Regions from separate parts of the Desulfomonile tiedjei DSM 6799 genome, predicted to be linked through region 1. Evidence: riboswitches for the same ligand, from Rfam matches in the RefSeq annotation. Region 1 holds a riboswitch; each other region holds the start of a gene.

Region 1 (4,794 bases):
TTTCGCTTTTGAATAGTAAAAGTTGGTGAATCTTCGTTTGTAGAAAGGTTCACCAAACCCTCCAGAAAATTTTATCGTGATCCCCAGAGTTAATTATCCAAATGAATATTCAAGAATATGGTGGGTGCCGTGCCTCCGTGCCGGATTATTTTTCGTATGATCAATGATATCGGCATGATGGACCGGGAGGGGAGAACGTGTCTCAAGAATCTCGAATGTATAAGAAATCGTGGCACGCCCCTACAAGGGCTGAGCCCGCAATGCCGAGATCACGTATAAATCGGAAGCATAATACATTTATCAAAAAAAACGGGAAAACCCTTCTTGTAAGAAGAGTTTCCCCGATTTTGCTTCTTTGTAGGAGATCAGACGACAGGTCGAGGGAGAAGTCCCGCTTTTTGTGCGATTTCTCCGACCTTTTCTTCCCATTCGATAGCCATGATGTGGACTCCGGCTATGCCTTTCATCTCACGGAGCTGTTGAATGGTCTCTACGGCTATGGTGATGCCTTCTTCGGCCTGTTTTTCTTTTGGCGTATCTTTCATCCTTTTCAGGAGTTCATCAGGGACGTCCATTCCAGGCACGTTATTGGCCATGTATCTTGCCATGCCGAATGATTTGAACGGAGTGACGCCACCGAGGACGAACACCTGTTCATGAAGACCCCGATCTACGACGCCTTTCATCCATTCCCCGAATTTCTTCACATTGAAAATACACTGCGTCTGGATGAACTCCACTCCGGCCGCCACCTTCTTGGCCAGACGCGGCACCCGAATCTCGAAGGGGTCCGCAAAGGGGTTTTCCGCAGCTCCAATGAACAATTTGGGAACACCCTTGATTTCATCGCCACCGAGGAATTTCCCGTTGTCTCTCATGCCGCGGACTGTTTGAATCAGTTGAATCGAATCCAGATCGAACACGTTCTTCGCTGAGGGATGATCTCCGAATTTCTGGTGGTCTCCGGACAAGCAGAGCATGTTGTTGATACCCAGAGCAGCGCCACCGAGAATGTCACTCTGCATGGCGATTCGGTTCCGGTCTCTGCATACCATCTGCATGACCGGCTCCATCCCTTCCTGCATCATGATCACAGCGGAAGCGATTGAGGACATTCTCACCACTGAAGTCTGGTTATCGGTAATATTGAAAGCATCTGCATTATTCTTCAGGAGCTGGCATTTTTTTCGGATGACTTCCGGATCGGCGCCGCGAGGTGGGCCGCATTCGCCGGTTACCGCGAACTGGCCGGACCTGAGAATCTTCTCGAGTTTGCTGTTTGTTTTACACTCGACGCTCATCGTTGAAAGTCCTCCCTGATCATCTTGCGGGGACCTCCGTCCCTATTGGATCTCCAGTCGTTTGACGGCATGATCTGTTCATATCTATCCATGAGATTGAGAGATTTCAGCCGATCGATTATCAGTTGCCAGGCGCAATCCACATCGGGGTCGATCTCGCACTTGCCCTTCGTGGAGCCTCCACACGGACCGTTCAGAAGGCTTTTCGAGCAACGGGCTATGGGACAGATTCCGCCGGTGTACGCCAGTTTACACTCACCACAGGTCTGGCAGCGTTCGACGTAGTATCCTTCTTTCTTGGAACCGCCCACGAATCCGGTATTCAGAGCAGGGTACACCGGAATTCCCATATATTTTTCCGCCATGAACTGCACGCCTGCGCCACATGCCATGGAGACAACTGCTTCCACTTGAGGAACCATGCTCTCCACTTGCTCGATGTACTCGGGATCGCATTGTCGTTCTATAGTATGTTCGATAATTTCGAGCGGTTTTTCTTCTTTTTCGCGTGCTATTCTGAGTTGGCTGGACAGAACGCGTACTGCATCGTGACCGCCCGTAAGGCATACTGTTACGCAGCCACCGCATCCCAGTACCATGATTTTCTTGTTCCCTTCTATCATACGCATGATTTCATCGAAGGGTTTCCGTTCGCCTATGACCATTTTTCGCCTCCAAAGGGACTTTGCCTGTTTTAAGCCGCTTTTACCGTATTCTTATGCTTTTTGTTAAGTGGACTGGGACCCAAATTGCGGATGCGTTCCGTGAACTCACGAGCGACTTCGGCGAATTTCGGGCCCATGGCGGCGCTCATGTTGAACATCTCCAGGCGTTCCGGCTCGAGACCGGCTTCCTGGATCAATTTCTTCGTATAATTCACGCGAGGTTTGGCCACCAGGTTTCCTTGGATGAAGTGACAATCACCTTCAAGACAGCCGGCAACGTATACGCCGTCAGCGCCTTTCTCGAAAGCCCGGAGCAGGAAAACCGGCGTAATCTTTCCTGTGCAAGGCAGTCGGATAACTCGTATATTGGTAGGATATTCAAGTCTCATGCTGCCGGCGAGATCCGCCGCGCCGTACGCACAATAATGACAACAAAATGCTACTATAGTGGGCTCGAAATCTGCCATGAGTGAAGTCTCCTGGATCTAAGTATCTGCTGGAAAAACGATGGGTGAGCATCAAATTTAAACCAACAGCAGAAAAAAATCAAGAAGTCAAAATCATGAGGCCTGATGTTCTCCATCTCAAAGTGCGACAATGTCTGATCTTCCCTGTTGCCGTTTCACTGCGGAAATCCCGATCAGGCTCATTCCGAGGATCGATGACAACGTATAAAGAATTGCCAAAAGTGGTATCCGATTGAAATAAGAATGTTGGTGGGTGCCGTGCCTCCGTGCCGGCACATCTTTAATATGATCAATGATATCGATATAATGGACCGACAGGGACGCCGGTTCCCACCAGTATCTTGTGTTGGAGCATGGGATAAACGTCAAAATTTTTGGCAATCGCTATAAAGATTGGAGTGCACGGAAAAACTTCATTGCGCGACATGCTGTAGCAAACGGTTGCGCCCACGGCTACGTTCGGTCGCGCTTCCAGCGACTTTTTCGGGTCAGGATCGGGGTGTCGACACAGTTTCCCGGATTTTTTTCCTTGACTGTTGTAGCCTTCGACCGTTATCCTACTAGTTAAGGTTCAGTAATTGGGCTATCCTAAAAATCAGGATTTTAGGGAAAACGGTGCAAATCCGTTGCGGACCCGCCGCTGTAACCGGGGATGAAAGCCGCAATACCACTGTCAATTCTTGATGGGAAGGGCGGCGAGTAAAACGAACCGGAAGCCAGAAGACCTGCCCATGGGAGCTATAGCGTCACGCTCTTCGCGGTTCGAGAGCATGGCAGCAGGATGAAAAACGGCATCCTCGGGCATACCCGAGGATTTTTTTATGCTTCTGACCATCGATTCTCCTTCCGCACACTGCCTCTGGCACGGGCAGGTTTCCTGTCGCTACGCGCTTAGCGTATATTTGTTTTTGTATTCAGGATGTTGAGACGCTTATGTGAACTCCGGTCAGGGAGAATTTTCCGACTGAGCCTTTTACTCATGTTGGAAAGCTACTTGAATTTTTCCGGATTGTTCCTCAAAATAGCATAATAAATAGGTCTCAAATGGCGAGGATCGTTCTTATCACAGGCGGTAGTCGAAGCGGAAAAAGTGATTACGCTTTGAATCTGGCCGAATCTCTTCCCGGATCTCGTGGCTTCATTGCGACCTGTCAGCCGAAGGACGCAGAAATGGCTGAGCGGGTCAGAAAGCACAGAGAGCAGAGAAGCGATAGATTATGGGACACTATTGAGGAACCCGTCGCAATCGCTCCAATTCTCGCTCAGTCCAGGCATTCCGTTTATCTTGTCGACTGCTTGACCCTGTGGATTAGCAATCTGATGTACCAAGCTTCATTGCAGGAAAAAGACTTTACCGAATACGAGCTGATCTCGGTAGTGGGAGAATTGCTGGATGCCTGTTCCCTTTCAAATGCAACAGTCGTATTCGTCACCAATGAAGTGGGATCGGGAATTGTCCCCGAAAACCCTCTGGGACGCTTGTACAGGGATCTTGTCGGACGCTGTAATCAGATAATTGCCACAAAGGCCGATGAGGTCATGCTCGTTGCGTGCGGATTACCACTGACTCTTAAGGAAAGGACTTCTTTATGAATTTGGTCGAACAGACAATCGCCGGGATAGAACCGGCTGACACATATTTTCGCAATAGAGCCAAGGAAAGGCTGGACATGCTCACCATGCCGCACTGGGCATTGGGCAGACTCATGGACCTAGCCATGGATCTTGCCGGGATGACCGGATCGATGAACCCGAAATTCGATAACCGGGTCATTGTGACCATGGCGGGGGATCATGGCGTTACAGCGGAGGGCGTGAGCAAATACCCTGCAGAAGTTACGGTTCAGATGGTTCACAACTTTCTGCGCGGCGGAGCCGGAATCAACGCGCTTGCCAGGACTGTAAAAGCAGATGTAGTCGTGGTGGACATGGGCGTGGCCGGAGAAATTGAAGGAGTCGAAGGCCATCTGAATTTTGTCTCAAGGCGCATCCGGCCGGGCACGGACAATATGGGTGTTGGGCCCGCAATGACGCGTGAGGAAGCAATACTGGCGGTAAGAGCGGGGATCGAGATAGCTCATGAGTTGAGCTTTTCCTACAGTCTTTTCGGCACCGGAGACATGGGTATCGGAAACACAACCCCCAGTAGCGCTATTGTAGCCGCTTTCACGGGCCAACCGCCTGAGAAAGTAACGGGTCGCGGCACAGGAATCGAAGACGATCAATTTCTTCACAAAGTCGAAGTGATAAAGAAGATTCTCAAGGTCAACAACCCCGACCCCCGCGATCCCTGGGATGTACTCTCAAAAATAGGCGGATTTGAGATCGGTGGAATCGCAGGACTCATTCTCGGGGCTGCAT
Region 2 (4,794 bases), 270 kb from region 1:
TGCCACGTATAATGACGATTCAAAGCACACCTCAGCGGCCCATTCAGAATCGTATAAACATAGGTTTTGGACTGGGCTGAATGTCTGGCGTGAAAATCTTCAGGCGCGGAGACAAGATTTCGCACCACCACATCAGGCGGGAGCAGGGCATTGCAGGCTTTTTGGAGCGCTTCTAAAGACTTGTTCCAATCTGCTGAAAAATGCGCCACCTGTCCTGTGGCATGTACACCCGCATCGGTCCTTCCGGCCCCATGTACCCGAACCGGGACCGTAAGGATGCGAGAGAGAGCGCCCTCAAGCGCTCCCTGTACAGTGGGAAGCGATTTCTGGAGTTGCCATCCGTGGTACGCGGTGCCGTCGTATTCTACTGTTATCCTGAATTTCGCCATGAATCTGCCGAGCCAATCGGTTCTTGAAAAATTGTAACAGGAAAAAAGCAAGCATGGACCGACAGGGAAATATGCAATAAAAATGAAAGTTACTGTGACGCGGCCTTGCACATATCCACAAAGTATTTGTGCAGGCGGTCATCAGACGTCAATTCCGGATGAAAAGCGGTTACGAGCAATTTTCCTTGCCTCGCAGCCACGATTCGCCCATCCTTCAGTTTCCCGATAATTTCGACCTCTTTCCCCACCCTGACAATTGCAGGCGCTCTGATGAAAACCCCGTGAAAGGGGCCGCCTTCCAGGCCGGAAATTTCCAGATCTTCCTCAAAACTATCTACTTGCCGACCGAAAGCGTTTCTCTCGATGACCATGTCCATGGCTTTTAGGACAGGCTGATCCATGCCCACGTCCCTTGCCATGAATACCAGTCCTGCGCAGGTTCCCCAGACGGGTACGGATCGAGACACTTTAACCAGAGGCTCCATGAGACCGTACCAATCAGCGAGCTTGCCGATGGAAGTGCTCTCGCCCCCGGGAATGATGAGGCCGTCCAGATCTTCGAGCTGCTCCGGAAGCCTCACTTGAACTGCCTCGACCCCAAGACGCTTCAGAATCGCACAATGTTCCTGAAAAGCCCCCTGCAGGGCCAAAACGCCTATTTTCATAGGTCCGTCACCATCCGCGTGTGGCCAGTCGAGCCTCTTCAGGAAGCGTTGTCACTCCGATCCCCACCATGGGCTCGCCGAGGCCCTTGCTTATTTCTGCAAGGATTTTCGGATCGTTGTAATGGGTAACCGACTGAACAATAGCCTTGGCCCGCAAAGGTGGATTACCGCTCTTGAAAATTCCGGAGCCGACGAATACTCCGTCTACGCCGAGCTGCATCATCAAAGCGGCATCCGCGGGAGTAGCAACGCCACCCGCTGCAAAATTCACCACAGGGAGACGGCCGAGCTCCGCGGTTTCTCTAACGAGTTCATAAGGGGCACCGATTTCCTTGGCATAGGCCATCATCTCATCTGTTCGCATGGTGGTTAGCCGTCGAATTTCGCCCATAACCGACCGCGCGTGCCGGACTGCTTCGACAACGTCGCCGGTTCCTGCTTCCCCTTTGGTGCGTATCATGGCAGCGCCCTCACCGATTCGTCTGAGGGCTTCGCCGAGATTTCTGCAGCCGCATACGAATGGCACTTTGAAATCGTGCTTGTTTATATGATTGTGCTCGTCGGCAGGGGTAAGTACTTCGCTCTCGTCAATATAATCGACGCCGATCGCTTCCAGTATCTGGGCCTCGACAAAGTGGCCGATACGACACTTCGCCATGACCGGGATGCTGACAGCGCTCATAATTTCAAGTATCAGACCGGGATCGCTCATGCGAGCGACTCCCCCGTGGGCTCGGATATCCGCGGGAACTCGTTCCAGTGCCATGACAGCGCAGGCCCCGGCCTCTTCCGCGATGCGGGCATGCTCGGGAGTTACCACATCCATAATTACTCCGCCCTTGAGCATTTGGGCGTGACCTCGTTTCACGGTTTCGGTCCCTGTTTGCATATACTTTCTCCCAATTATCTTGTGAGGATTTGACCGTGTTCCAGATGCGAACGCGAACTCGTAATTATAACACGATTTCTAGAGAATCCCAGAGGCTCGTGGAAGGTTTTCAGGCAAAAAAATGAAACTAAGGATGAGAAATGCTGTGATGGTGTTCTCTGTCTTCTGCAACCAGTGTGGGAACGCCGTGCGCAATGTCTATTTTCTCAGGTTCACGGTTCTTCTTCCAGATACGACCGAGCGCTTTGATGCGGGCCAGTTTGCCGCCGTGCATTCGGTCTTCGCGTGCGGGAATGGGTTTTCCGGTGACTTCGCCGTAAATGGCGTTGAGAATCTCCTGGATACTATTGAAAATCGTTTGCACTACAGCCGGGTCCAGGTCGAGTTCACCGTGCTGAGTTCTACCTTGCTCCAAAGCATCCTCGGTTATGTTGTACGCAGCCAGTACGCTTCGAACGAGATTGCGCCTCCGATGGACTTCTCTCCACGCGATCCATGAGGCAAACAGCGAGATCATCCCGAAGAAGACACACATGACGAACACAATCACATTGAAGTATTTTATGGTGATATCGAGCAGGTTCGTAGATTCCATGATCGCCCCTTCCCTACCGAAAGACAAAGCCCTGCCTGTCCGGCGCATCACTCCTATCAAGATTCCCGATTACCGTCAATGGAATTGCAGTCCATTGCATCCACATTGGTTGATTTTCCTTGCAGCCGTGATGTATCCGATGCTAAGGTAGAATTATAGAGTCTGGGCGCTATCGGAACACGGTGTAAATCCGTGGCGGTCCCGCCGCTGTAATCGGTGACAAAGCCCGCATATCCACTGTTCGGTCTAAACCGGATGGGAAGGGCGGGTGGAGGATGACCCGAAAGCCAGAAGACGGGCGTTTAGACCAGGGTAAACCCTGATGGCAAAAGCAGAACCCTGCACCTTTTTGGTGTCAGGGTTTTTTTGTTTCTTGGCTGAAGAAAGGAGGTGATGACGAATTGAAGGATGTCATAGCCTATCGGAAGACTTGTGCGGCTGACGGTACCGGATTGTCCCATTACATTCTGATGGTAGCCAAAGCCAAGTAGCCCACCCACAACCAGGCGGGGGTATGTTCGACTTGTCACCCCCGCCACATTGCTGCAAAGCAATATTCTCTCAGGAGATGTATTCATGCACACAACCAATATGGCAAACAATTCCGCATCGTCCAGCGGTCAATATTTCAACACAGGAAACGGGCCCACTATTCAGTTCATCGAAATCGAACACCCCGACTATGTTGCCCTTCTCGATCCCGACACCGCTTTTTGGTCGCTCTTGCGAAAAGAGAAGATCAGTGAGGCTCTCGACGAGTCGGGTTCCCTTATCCAGGAGTTTCGGAAGAAGCGCGAGACCTTTGCGCAGGAGATGGAATTGCTACGGTTTGGCCTCAAACCTTCCGCGGTTTACTTCAATCCGACTGAGCGATGTAATCTGAACTGCTCGTACTGCTACATCCCGGAAGAACTGCGCAAAAGCGGCAGCCAAATGACCCGGGAGGAACTCATCAGAGCTTTGGACATTCTCAAGGAATACTTCAGAAGCACGCTACCTGAGGGAAGGCTACCCCAGGTGGTATTCCACGGGTCAGAGCCCATGCTTGCTCGCGACGCTGTCTTTGCAGGCATCACGAAATACAAGGATGATTTTAGCTTTGGGATTCAGACGAATGCTACGCTCCTGGATGACGAGTCCATCGAATTCCTTACTTCTCGGAATGTGGGGATAGGGCTTTCTCTTGACGGTCATGAAGCCGCTGTAGCAAACCTGACAAGAAAGAATTGGGCTGGAGAAGGATTCTTTGAGAAGACCGTCACGGTGCTTGAGAGATTGAAGGGATACCCGAATTACAATGTGATCTGTACGGTCACGAGCCGGAACACGGAATCCCTGACCGACATGGTAAACTTCCTTCACGAAATGGAAGTCCCCATAGGGATGCTTAACCCGGTGAGATGCACCAGGCAAGGAGCCAGGGACATCAAGCCGAGAGACGCTGAAATGTCCCCTCATTATCTCAAAGCCCTCGACCGAACCTATGAACTCTATCAGAAGACGGGACGGAAACTGGTAATCGCCAATTTCGCAAATGTTCTGATCGGCATAGTTGCTCCTCTGGCTCGGCGGCTCATGTGTGACATTTCTCCGTGCGGCGGCGGAAGGTGTTTCTTTGCCGTGGGAGCGAAGGGGGATCTGTTCCCTTGCAGTGAGTTCGTTGGGGTCCCTGAGTTTAACGGAGGAAATCTCTTCCGAGACAATATCTCGGATGTACTGGAAACCAGAGCATTCAAGTCTGTCACCGGTAGGAAGGTAGAGGAGATCGGCCCGTGTGCCGTTTGCGCGATACGGCATTTCTGCGGCTCTCCGTGTCCGGCGGAAGCCTATGAGATGAACGGAGGGATGAACAGACCCGGAGCCTTCTGTGAGTTGTATGAGGATCAGGTTCGGTATGCTATGAGGCTTATTGCCGACGGGAAAGAAAACACTTTTCTCTGGGATGGGTGGGATTCCGGCACTTCCACGACGCTGGAAATCACTTCGCTGTGAATGACTTGCACAAATTGGTTCGACCGCGAGATCCGGCAGGGGATGCCGGACTCTACCGCGGGACGATAGCGGCAGATCTCCATGCCGGCACAGTATGGTTCACACAGGCAAACAGGTGATAAATCTGATCTCTTACTATTTCTTCTGCTCTTCTATTTTTCGAATCTCTTCTTTGATGAAATCTTTGAACGCGTCATTCGGGTCCATCAAAGCTTTCATCTCTTCTTCCAGGTTTGACGGTCTGATCTTGCAGATCCATGCCTC
Region 3 (4,794 bases), 2.5 Mb from region 1:
GGCTCTTCAGCTTTCTGGGATCGAAGATGAAAAAACCTTCCGAGAATGGGGACCAGGTTCCCGGTAGGGTTCTAGGAGATCGTTTCTTCGATCTAATGAAAGAAGAAGAATCCGAAGAAGTCCCGCAACAACGCCAGCCCCAGACTCCTCAGCCGGGGATTACCATTCCTCAAGGAAGCGGCGCTCCGCTCGTTTCAGCCAAACCCATAACCCCCAAATGGTGGGGAGCATGATGGCGTTCCGCACGTGGAAAAGAAGCGGCATTTTTCTGTTTCTCGTTTTCTTGATTCAGTTCGGTCTGGAGAGCAACGTCTTCGCTCAGGCAACGGAATCCGAAGCCTCGAAAGATATCAAACGAGAAGGCGGCGAGCTTGCCTGGGAGATACCCGGAAGAATAGCAATTTACGATTTGCAGTTCGGGCCGGCCTTATTCAAAGACGACAAGTTCCAGTTTGTCGCAAATACGAGAACTTTCAATACGGACCAGTATCCCGATAGACTGACACTCATGATCCGTTTTTCGTACGTCGGATCGCGATCGGAGAGCCCGCTCAAATTCGTGATAAAGCTACCCAATTCCAGGCAGTACGAAGAAACCGTGCACCTCACGAACAAACGAGGCAATCATACCTACCATTTCACCGTTCAGCGACCGACCGATTTTCTAGGAGCTGGATCGGTGTACATTTATTACGGGTTCAACATAGTGGATGTGTTGGATTTCACAATTGTCCCGGGTTCTTAATAGTTTTTTGTCGGCTGAATTGGTCTAACGAACACGAGTATAGCAAATGTCAGAATTTTTGTCCGATTGCGAAAAGCGCTTCTCGAAGACCGGTAGGTGCCGTGCCTCCGTGCCGGCACATTTTTCATAATAAATCGACCAGTTCGGTCCGGCAGAGACGCCGGACCCTACCATTCCTTATTAAGCGAAGAAGGAAGGGTGTTCAAAAGGTCGGAAATTATGTCAACTGCCATATCATCCCCACCTTCCCTGCACTTCGACGGATTGAAGGATGCTCCGCATCGCGGCCACCCACGAGAAACCTTCAGGTCGGAAGCAAATACTCCTAATATTCCAGAGGTACAGCATAAAACAGGACTGCAAAAAAGTGAAAGATGCTTCCAGCTAGTACAAAAAGATGCCAAACGGCATGGTGATACGGCAATCTATGCCAGACGTAGAAGATAATCCCGAAAGTATAAGCAAGCCCCCCTGCGAGCAGAAGCATCATCCCGGGTGGCGCTACAGCCACGAGCATTTGTTTGATAGCCACAACAACGGCCCACCCCATGATGACATACAATCCGACTGAAATACCAACCCATTGACGAAGCAAAGCTGTCTGAACGATTATCCCCAAAAAAGCAAGTCCCCAGACAATGCCAAAAAGAGACCAGCCCCATGGCCCTCTGAGATTTACCAATGTAAATGGAGTGTACGTGCCTGCAATGAGAAGAAAGATCGATGAATGATCGATGATCCGCATAAACGCTTTTACACTCGGGTTTTGTATTCCGTGATATAATGTGGACGCTGTGTAGAGAAGAATTAGCGTCATTCCGAAAACGACACAACTGATAATGCGCCAGATATTTCCCGATTCACTTGAAGACAGTATCAAAATAACCATGCCTGTGATGGAAAAAAGGATTCCAAGCAAGTGAGTAAGGCTGTTCGCAACCTCTTCTCTAATACTATAACGCCCTGAAATTGTTCTTGTATTCACATAATCTCCAAATCTATCGTCATACTTGACCTTTCATCAGCTTTGAAGTGATGAGTTCACAAGAAAATCATCACCAAAATGGCATTATACTTAGTTTGTATGTGTTTTCAACAAAGCAACATGCGAGAGCGTAAATCTTACAGATTCCACGCGACGGATGCGATTTTTCGATGATGCAGCACGGACAATGCCGGAAATTCATGAAGCCGAACATTTGCTGAATCCGGAGGATTGCACGAATTCATCTCCTCACTTTGAGTGAATTTGTGCACGGATCACAAAACAGCTTGACATCTCTCGACCAGTGTTGATAGGATTTGTTTGATAGTCTTTTATTCTTAGTCCAAACCAACGTGCTTTGGGGAAGTCGGTGAAAGACCGACGCTGCCCCGCAGCTGTGACCGTGAACGAAATCCGCTAATAGCCACTGGAAGAAATTCTTTCGGGAAGGCGCGGAGACTAGGTCGAAACGGAAGCCAGAATACCCAAGCATGAAGGTCACCGAAGATGTCCTGCGCGGGCGGGATGGGTGAAAGCACGCAGACCACCCTCTTTCGCCCCAACGCGCGAAGGAGGGTTTTTTGGTTTCAGGCTGTACTCGTTTCTAAAATGAAGAGCAGGTAAGGAAACCCCAGGTTCCGATGGCGCCGGAACCCAGGGCAAGCGGGAATCTCATGTGCATTCCCTTCCCGCCATTATCCAAGCCTAAGCTCCTCAAGTCAACATCACTTTTTCTCGGCATGTTTGGACGGCCAAACAGCAGGTGTCGAAGTTTATCCGTATCTACCGCTGCACATTGGAGCCGGAACTGGAAGAAAAGGCAGGACATTGAGCCTGCTGTTCATTCCAGAATGGTGAGTGCAATCCGGATCATTTTTGGGTGAGAGTTTTGTCTCATGAGGAGGAATCCAATGAAGAGGAGTTTTATAGGATTAGTCGTCACACTTATCGGTCTATCGTTAGGTGTTCAGATGCAATGCCAGGCGGGCGGTATTTGCCCACCTCCAGGCTATTCGTCAATGCCATACACTCCGGGCTATATTGGCCCCCAGTCCCCATATCCAACCATGCCGGCGAACCCCGGCCACATGTCGCGGCGTGGAGGAGCCTGCAATCAGGCACCTCTTTCGTGTGTCCCTGTTCCCCACAAAGTTAGATCGTTTTCTGGGCCGGAATCCGTACACGACCCCAAACTCGTACCACTCTATGTTCGTGATCCCGGGCCGGTCAGACCTATCATTCAATGTACGGTGGGGCTGGCTGGAGCGGCGTTGGCATTGCCTTTCAGAATTGCCGAAATACTGTGCCCTGTTCCCAGAGGAACATGCAAGCCAGTGAATGCGCCTTCCTGCGGTCCAAATTATCCTGTTCCGCAGAGAGTGTCCGGTTGTTATCCGACGCAATCTCCCGCTGGTTGTTTTCCTGTTTGTCGGAGACCTGTTACCTGCGCTCCGGGCGGGCCTGCGGTTGCGCCGCTACCGCCGGTACCTTGTGTACCGACATGCAGTCCAAACCTTCCACCGATGCTTGTGGAAGAGTACCAGTTTCCGGCGCTGGCCCCCCAAAACCTCTTATCAGGAATCTGGAATTTGCCGGGAAGTCTGCTCCGAAATGGAAGATTTGCCGGAGACATTCACAAAGCTTCTCCGTGTGCTCCACCTATTTGTCGGTAGCCGATGCGAGGCTGTCGAGTTCAATTTCCCTGAGGACATATTAATCGGAGATGCAGACATGAGGGATTCAACTACTCTTCTCTATATCATAGTCGTTTGGTTCGTTTTAACGTTGACATGCTCCTTTGGCCCCGCACTAACAACGGTTAATGCACAGCAGAGATCGTCTTCAGAAACGGCACAGAATCTGCCGACAGAGCAGCTTGCTCCTGTAGAGATCGAAGCCCCGCGTCAGGATCGGCGGCAATCGCAAGCGAGAACCGGGACTACCGACGGGGGGTTTGGCACAGGCGATCCAATTCCTTCAGGCCAACCGGGTTCCGACTATCCACTTACTCCCGGTGAAGTGGTCTCCACAGGAGGGCGGCCTCAGAATCTCGCGAATGTACCCGCTGCAGTCAGTATCGTCCCGAACCGGGGCGTAGAATCGTTAGGGTACATAGGGGTTCCAAACATGATTCAAGGCCAGCCGGGTGTATATACGTCGGGCTATTCCGCTACACCTTTCGATGCCGCGGTTGTGTTGAGAGGTTTTTCCAATGAGCCGGGTAATAGAGTGTCCTTACTCTACGACGGTAGAACGCTGAACACTCCACTGGGTGACGCCAACTGGATGTCTATATTTCCCGAGTTGATCGATCGTATCGAAATACTAAGAGGAGACGGCACCGTTCAGTTCGGTCAGAAGGCGATAGGGGGAACCATCAACATCATCCCCAAGAGACCTCGGCAAAACCCCGGAACATTCTGGGGCGCAGAGATTGGCTCCTGGCAATCCGACAGAGAGTGGGTTGCGAGCAACATGGTGTATGGCCCGATAGCAGCGGGTATCTTCGCAGGCAGGTTCTTCACTGAGGGATTCCGGCTCTATCAAGGCAATGGATTGGACGAAGAGTTCGTTCCTCGGCCCGGCCCCTGGATGCTCTATAACGTGCAGGGCAGCATCAATTGGAAGATTACCCCTAATCTTACTTTTGAGATTTCTCAGTTGTTGTCGGATCGGCGGAACGGCAATGCCACATATGTGCAGCAACCCCAATGGGGAAGAAGGGATATCCGCGATGTGGCAATATTCGATTACGGGTTCGGAATGCGTTTGTCACCTGTGTGGGACGGCCCAACCGAGCTGTGGGACGCTGTGACCATCGGACGACTGCTCTATAGCGGTGATCGACTGGGTACCTTCGAGGCTATCTACAGTTATAGACGATCCGACCAGAGGACCACAGGAATAAGCTGGTTCGGCCTGTCGGACCAGCGCTGGATCGATTCGGGGCTCTCGTTCAAGTACTTCCGAACCGATAAATATTCTGTTGTGACGAACGAGTTAACCGTGGGGTCCGACCTGTGGGACGGCAAATTCGGCAGAGAATCAAGACAGATCGTTCAGA
Region 4 (4,794 bases), 1.2 Mb from region 1:
GGCTCTTCTCCGAGAATTGTCTTTTGTCGTTTTCAATATTTCAGTCCTCATTCTCGTGTTTCAAATTTTAGTCAACTGAGAGTCAACATGAATGCGGAATCTGCGGTGCATTTGTGTCTATGTGGGACACATATCTAATCCCTTAAAGTCCTCTTGTCAAGCCATTATTGTGATGTTTAGTCGATAGGTGTCTTTTCGTGTCTAGGTAAGTAAAAAGGGATTCCTAATCCGCAGGTCGCAAGTTCGATCCTTGCCGGGGGCACCACAGATGAATCGTAACCAAGCTATTGGCCGTTTGTCCTACATCCTTTTTCTTTCTCAGAATCACTACTGTGCCCATTATATGTACTTGTCCTGAGAACAGGCCTTATTTATGGCTGATCAATGATGTCAGCGCGAGTCCGGTCTCACCTTTTTCTTGACACCTTACCCTTCTTCTGAGAATCTTTAAGAACATACGTCGAGGCGCCAACGGAACACGGTAAAAACCGTGGCGGTCCCGCCGCCGTAACCGGAGACGAAACGTGCAAAACCACTGTCCGGCTTCAGCCGAATGGGAAGGGCACGTGGAGAGAGACCCGGAAGCCGGAAGACGAGCGCTCCGACGAGGGTAACCGATGGTAAAGGAACGCCCTGCTGCTGAAACGCGGCAGGGCTTTTTATTTTCTGTGATGGTTCACAGCGACAAATGCAGAGATATGTGCCGGCACGGAGGCACGGCACCTACCGATTTTCGAGCTCTTTTCGCAATCGGCAATAATTCTGACATCTGCTATAGGAGAAACCTATCGTCTCGAATCGCCTTACAGACCAAAGCGCCTGCTTAGAAAGGTTCTGATGTGAAAGCACTTCGACTTCACCAGGTGGGTGAACTGAGGCTCGATGAGGTGACACTGCCCGAGCCCTCTCCTGAAGAAACCGTGGTCCGCGTGCGTTACTGCGCACTATGCCGCACGGACGCCAAGATGTGGCAGAAGGGCCAACGAGACCTCGTCTTGCCGCGGGTGTTGGGTCATGAGGTCTCTGGAATCGATCTGACCTCCGGGCGTGAAGTGGTCGTCTGGCCCGGTGCGACCTGCGGTAGTTGCAGTTTCTGCATCCAGGGATCGGAAAACCTCTGTCCCGACATCCACATTATGGGGTTCAACCGGGACGGCGGACTCGCGCAGGCCATGGTTGTGCCGAAGGAATCGCTGATTCCCGTACCTGCCGGCGTCTCATTGCGGCTCGCCTGCTTGGCCGAACCGTTGGCGTGTTGTCTCAATGCGCTGCATCAAATCCAGACCCGGCCCGGTGATCGGATACTGGTCTTCGGGGCCGGGCCTGTGGGTCTTTTGATGGGACTCGCAGCTCGGTCTTTTTCCGCGCGGGCTTTCGTCGTGGAAAAAGAACCGGCGAGGCTTGAACAGAGCCAGGTCTATTTGGATCGCCTCGGCATCCCAGCCGGCACCCAACCTTCCGCCAAGGGTTTTGATGCTGCGATCAATGTCTGTGCTGCCACGGACACCCTTTTCTCGGGACTTCGTTCGACCCGCGCGGGAGGAAGCTTCTGCCTGTTCAGCGGATTGCCTCATGAGGACACCATCACTTCCGACGTTGTCAACGAAATCCACTATCGACAACTTCGTGTCACTGGAGCGTACGGTTGCACGCGAGCACAGTTTCATGAAGCACTCGACATTATCAGGCAGCATGATCGGGACATCGAGCTTTTAGTAGAAGGGGAGATCACCCTTGAAGAAGTGACCGGCCATCTCCCTCGAATCGCTGACGGTCAGGCGCTCAAGATTTTGGTTCGAATCGAATGATGCCATTTTGCATTCAAGATGTGCTTACTGCACTGACCTGGCTCCGCAGGTCAGTGCTTCGGCTTTAACGAGAACTATCTGGACTGAAAGTCCGTATGACCTGGGATGTGGGGGCTTTCGAGAGTCCTGCCATTCCTTGCCGTCATGCCGGTTTTACTACTGTGAAAGGAGACACCATGGCGACCGAACTGCAATTGCGGGAATTCGGACGGCTGACGTCGGCCGTTGCTCTGGGACGTACACTCAGCCGAGACGAAGCCCGTGAAGCGTACCGACAGATCATTCTTAATGAACAACCGGAACTTCAACAGGGGGCATTCCTCATGGCCCACATTTCCCGCGGCCCCACCATCGAGGAACTGGGAGGTGCCTGGGATGCGCTCGATCGCCACGACACAGCCAAGGTCTACACTACCCGGAGCGGCGTCATCTGCGATATCGTGGGCACCGGCTCTGATTCATTGAAGACGGTCAACGGGTCTACTCCGGCCACTTTCATTGCTTCAGCCTGCGGGTTGCCCATAGCTAAGAAAGGAGCCCGTCTGGTCACCGGAGTTGCCGGAGCATCGGACATTCTCGAAATCCTGGGCATCGATCTGAATGCTCCATTGTCCCAGGCACAGGACTGTCTCGACAAGTACGGCATCTGCTACCTGCCCGGAGAAGCATTTCTGAAGTCAGGTTGGGCACGATTGATCAGGTCCATGCGATTTACGTCCGCGTTCAACATTATCGGCCCGATCACCCGTCCGTGTGAGCAGAACAACGCCATAGTCATCGGAGCGTATGCACCCCACGTCTGCGACCAGCTCATCGCGGTACTTAAGGAAATCGGTATGCCCGCAGCGGTATCGCCCTTCGGCACTGCCGAAGGCATGGACGTCGGTCTCGGCATGGATGAATACTCCCCCTGTGGCCCCACAAGGGTGGTCGAACTGAAGGACGGTCGCGTGGAGACCTATGAAGTCACCCCTGAGGATTTCGGCATCAAAACAATTCCCTTTGAGAAGATTGCCAGTCGCAAGACCGCCGAGGCCAATGCAAAAGCCATTCTTCATGTGCTGTCTCAGGCGTACGACGAACCCGAAGCCCTGTTCTTCTGCATGAATGCCGGAGCTGCCCTGTACATCTCAGGCTACGCAGAAAGCTATCGGCAAGGCACGGATATGGCGAGGCAAGCTCTGGCTTCGGGAAAGGCACTTGAGAAACTCCAGCAACTCAGGGAATTCCAGGGAACGGCCTGAGACCAATATGCTTTCAAAGAGAGAAGATCTGGGAAACCCTTCTTGTAAGAAGTGTTTCCCAGTCCCTTCCCAAGAACTTTTAATATTCACCCAATTCCGTGGTTTTTCATAGAAAAACTACGGAATTGGGTGAGTGCTAAAAGTTTTTTGAAGGATTTGGAGACCTTTCTTATAAAAAGGTCCCCGGATTTTACTGCTTTGAAAGCAAATCCGTATGAGAAAATGCCATGGCGGGATGCCGAGCCGCTCCTCAAATTGACCGGATAAAGTAGTCCTGCGTAAAGTACTATAACGAGGAGACCTCTTGGGCTCATATCCGTTTGCTCAAACGAAGCGATTTGCGTCACCCTTCTTGCCGTTTAAGCTTCAGTTCGCCCACCCAATCATAGGTGCTAATTTTGCTGCAGTTCTTTGTCCCTCAGGGACTAAAGACAATAGCCCGGTAATTCATTGCCGAATTTGTGTGTCAGCCGTCCCTACATAGCTCTAAAATCATGAGTTTTTTCCTTAATCGGCGATAAATCGTCGGCCTATTTTTCCCGCTTCTCGCGGATTCCCCTGAATAACAAAGCGAAAACACTCTAAGTCAGCGCACAAGATGTGCCTCCCCCGTTTATACTTCACTTCAACTTCATCTCAAATGAAATCATGGACACTTTGAAGCCATAGCACTTTTCGATATACTGAAAAAGCGGCTGATTGGTTCCGAAAGTCGCACCCTTTTGCAATACGTTGTCGCAACTGAAAAGAAAGAAAATGAAAGTACTCGCCTCAAAATCAGAATTTTCCGATCCGGTCTCCCCGTCCTTCATACTTCTCCTGGAAAATCTCGACGCTGCCGTGTGGGTAGTTGATGCGGAAAACAAGCAGCTTCTGTTCGCAAATTCTCGGGCAGAAAAGATTTTGGCAGAATCGGAAAGCATCGCACACGAATACTCGTCTTCTGCGCCGGGTAGTCTGTGGAAGAAACCTGAGTCACTTGTTCCCCCATTGGAAGGTGATTCCGAATATCGGATCACGAAAGCCGGCCGGAAATTTGCAGTCCAAGAGCTTGATATAGATTGGCTGGATGGGAGAAAAGCTCAGGTAACCATTGCTCGGGATGTCACGCACACCAGCCGATTGGAAGAGGCTTTGCATGAGCTGGAAGCCCGCTTTCGAGCTACTCTTGATAATGCTGCTCAGGCAATTGTGCTTACCGATGATAAGGGTCACTATGCCCAGGTGAATCCGGCGTGGGAGAGAATGTTCGGGTACACAGCCGAAGAAGCGCTTGGAATGTCGCACCTGGATGTAACTCACCCCGATTTTCTCACCATATCGGAAGAGAAACTTACTGCACTGATCAGAGGAGATCTCGATTTTTACCGCATGGAAAAACTGTACGTTCGCAAGGACGGCACTTCCTTCTGGGGCGACCTGAGCGTCAGCCCTGTGCGAGGTCTGGATCGCCAGATTGGAGCCGCCGTAGGCATCATATCGGATATAACGGAAGCAAAGAAAGCCCAGGAAGCTCTCAAAGAGAGGGATGCACTCATCAGCGCTTTGTATAACAAAGCAGCACAAGCCATTGCATCCACCGATCACCAGGGAAAATTCGTTGAAGTCAATCCCGCATTCGAACGGATGTTCGGATACAGCAGGAGTGAAGCTCTGGAATTGACCCATCTGGATATAACGGTCCCTGAATTTTTCGACGTTTCCAGAGATAAGGCAGCGTCGCTTTTTCGTAGGGAATTGGA

What was found. A riboswitch is a leader RNA that binds a small molecule or an ion and turns the genes downstream of it on or off. The one in region 1 is predicted to bind cobalamin.
Region 2: it holds a riboswitch for cobalamin, as region 1 does, so the genes downstream of both, cbpA (modified peptide precursor CbpA) here and cobU (bifunctional adenosylcobinamide kinase/adenosylcobinamide-phosphate guanylyltransferase) in region 1, are expected to answer to the same signal.
Region 3: it holds a riboswitch for cobalamin, as region 1 does, so the genes downstream of both, DESTI_RS30825 (hypothetical protein) here and cobU (bifunctional adenosylcobinamide kinase/adenosylcobinamide-phosphate guanylyltransferase) in region 1, are expected to answer to the same signal.
Region 4: it holds a riboswitch for cobalamin, as region 1 does, so the genes downstream of both, DESTI_RS04945 (alcohol dehydrogenase catalytic domain-containing protein) here and cobU (bifunctional adenosylcobinamide kinase/adenosylcobinamide-phosphate guanylyltransferase) in region 1, are expected to answer to the same signal.

Annotation. Positions count from the first base shown of each region.
Region 1 covers NC_018025.1:6,445,528-6,450,321, forward strand. Annotated here, with positions in the region: gene DESTI_RS27740 (methylenetetrahydrofolate reductase) at 366-1,301, opposite strand; gene DESTI_RS27745 (methylenetetrahydrofolate reductase C-terminal domain-containing protein) at 1,298-1,966, opposite strand; gene DESTI_RS27750 (hydrogenase iron-sulfur subunit) at 1,996-2,433, opposite strand; cobalamin riboswitch at 2,999-3,180, shown strand; gene cobU (bifunctional adenosylcobinamide kinase/adenosylcobinamide-phosphate guanylyltransferase) at 3,478-4,026, shown strand; gene cobT (nicotinate-nucleotide--dimethylbenzimidazole phosphoribosyltransferase) at 4,023-4,794, shown strand, end outside.
Region 2 covers NC_018025.1:213,509-218,302, reverse strand. Annotated here, with positions in the region: gene truA (tRNA pseudouridine(38-40) synthase TruA) at 1-389, opposite strand, end outside; gene pdxT (pyridoxal 5'-phosphate synthase glutaminase subunit PdxT) at 479-1,054, opposite strand; gene pdxS (pyridoxal 5'-phosphate synthase lyase subunit PdxS) at 1,062-1,943, opposite strand; gene DESTI_RS00880 (hypothetical protein) at 2,071-2,538, opposite strand; cobalamin riboswitch at 2,652-2,856, shown strand; gene cbpA (modified peptide precursor CbpA) at 2,940-3,029, shown strand; gene cbpB (peptide-modifying radical SAM enzyme CbpB) at 3,115-4,530, shown strand; gene gcvH (glycine cleavage system protein GcvH) at 4,666-4,794, opposite strand, start outside.
Region 3 covers NC_018025.1:3,943,995-3,948,788, forward strand. Annotated here, with positions in the region: gene DESTI_RS16665 (hypothetical protein) at 1-233, shown strand, start outside; gene DESTI_RS16670 (hypothetical protein) at 230-745, shown strand; gene trhA (PAQR family membrane homeostasis protein TrhA) at 1,071-1,730, opposite strand; cobalamin riboswitch at 2,050-2,237, shown strand; gene DESTI_RS30825 (hypothetical protein) at 2,642-3,403, shown strand; gene DESTI_RS16685 (TonB-dependent receptor) at 3,462-4,794, shown strand, end outside.
Region 4 covers NC_018025.1:1,163,902-1,168,695, reverse strand. Annotated here, with positions in the region: cobalamin riboswitch at 425-616, shown strand; gene DESTI_RS04945 (alcohol dehydrogenase catalytic domain-containing protein) at 840-1,808, shown strand; gene trpD (anthranilate phosphoribosyltransferase) at 1,985-3,052, shown strand; gene DESTI_RS28455 (PAS domain S-box protein) at 3,809-4,794, shown strand, end outside.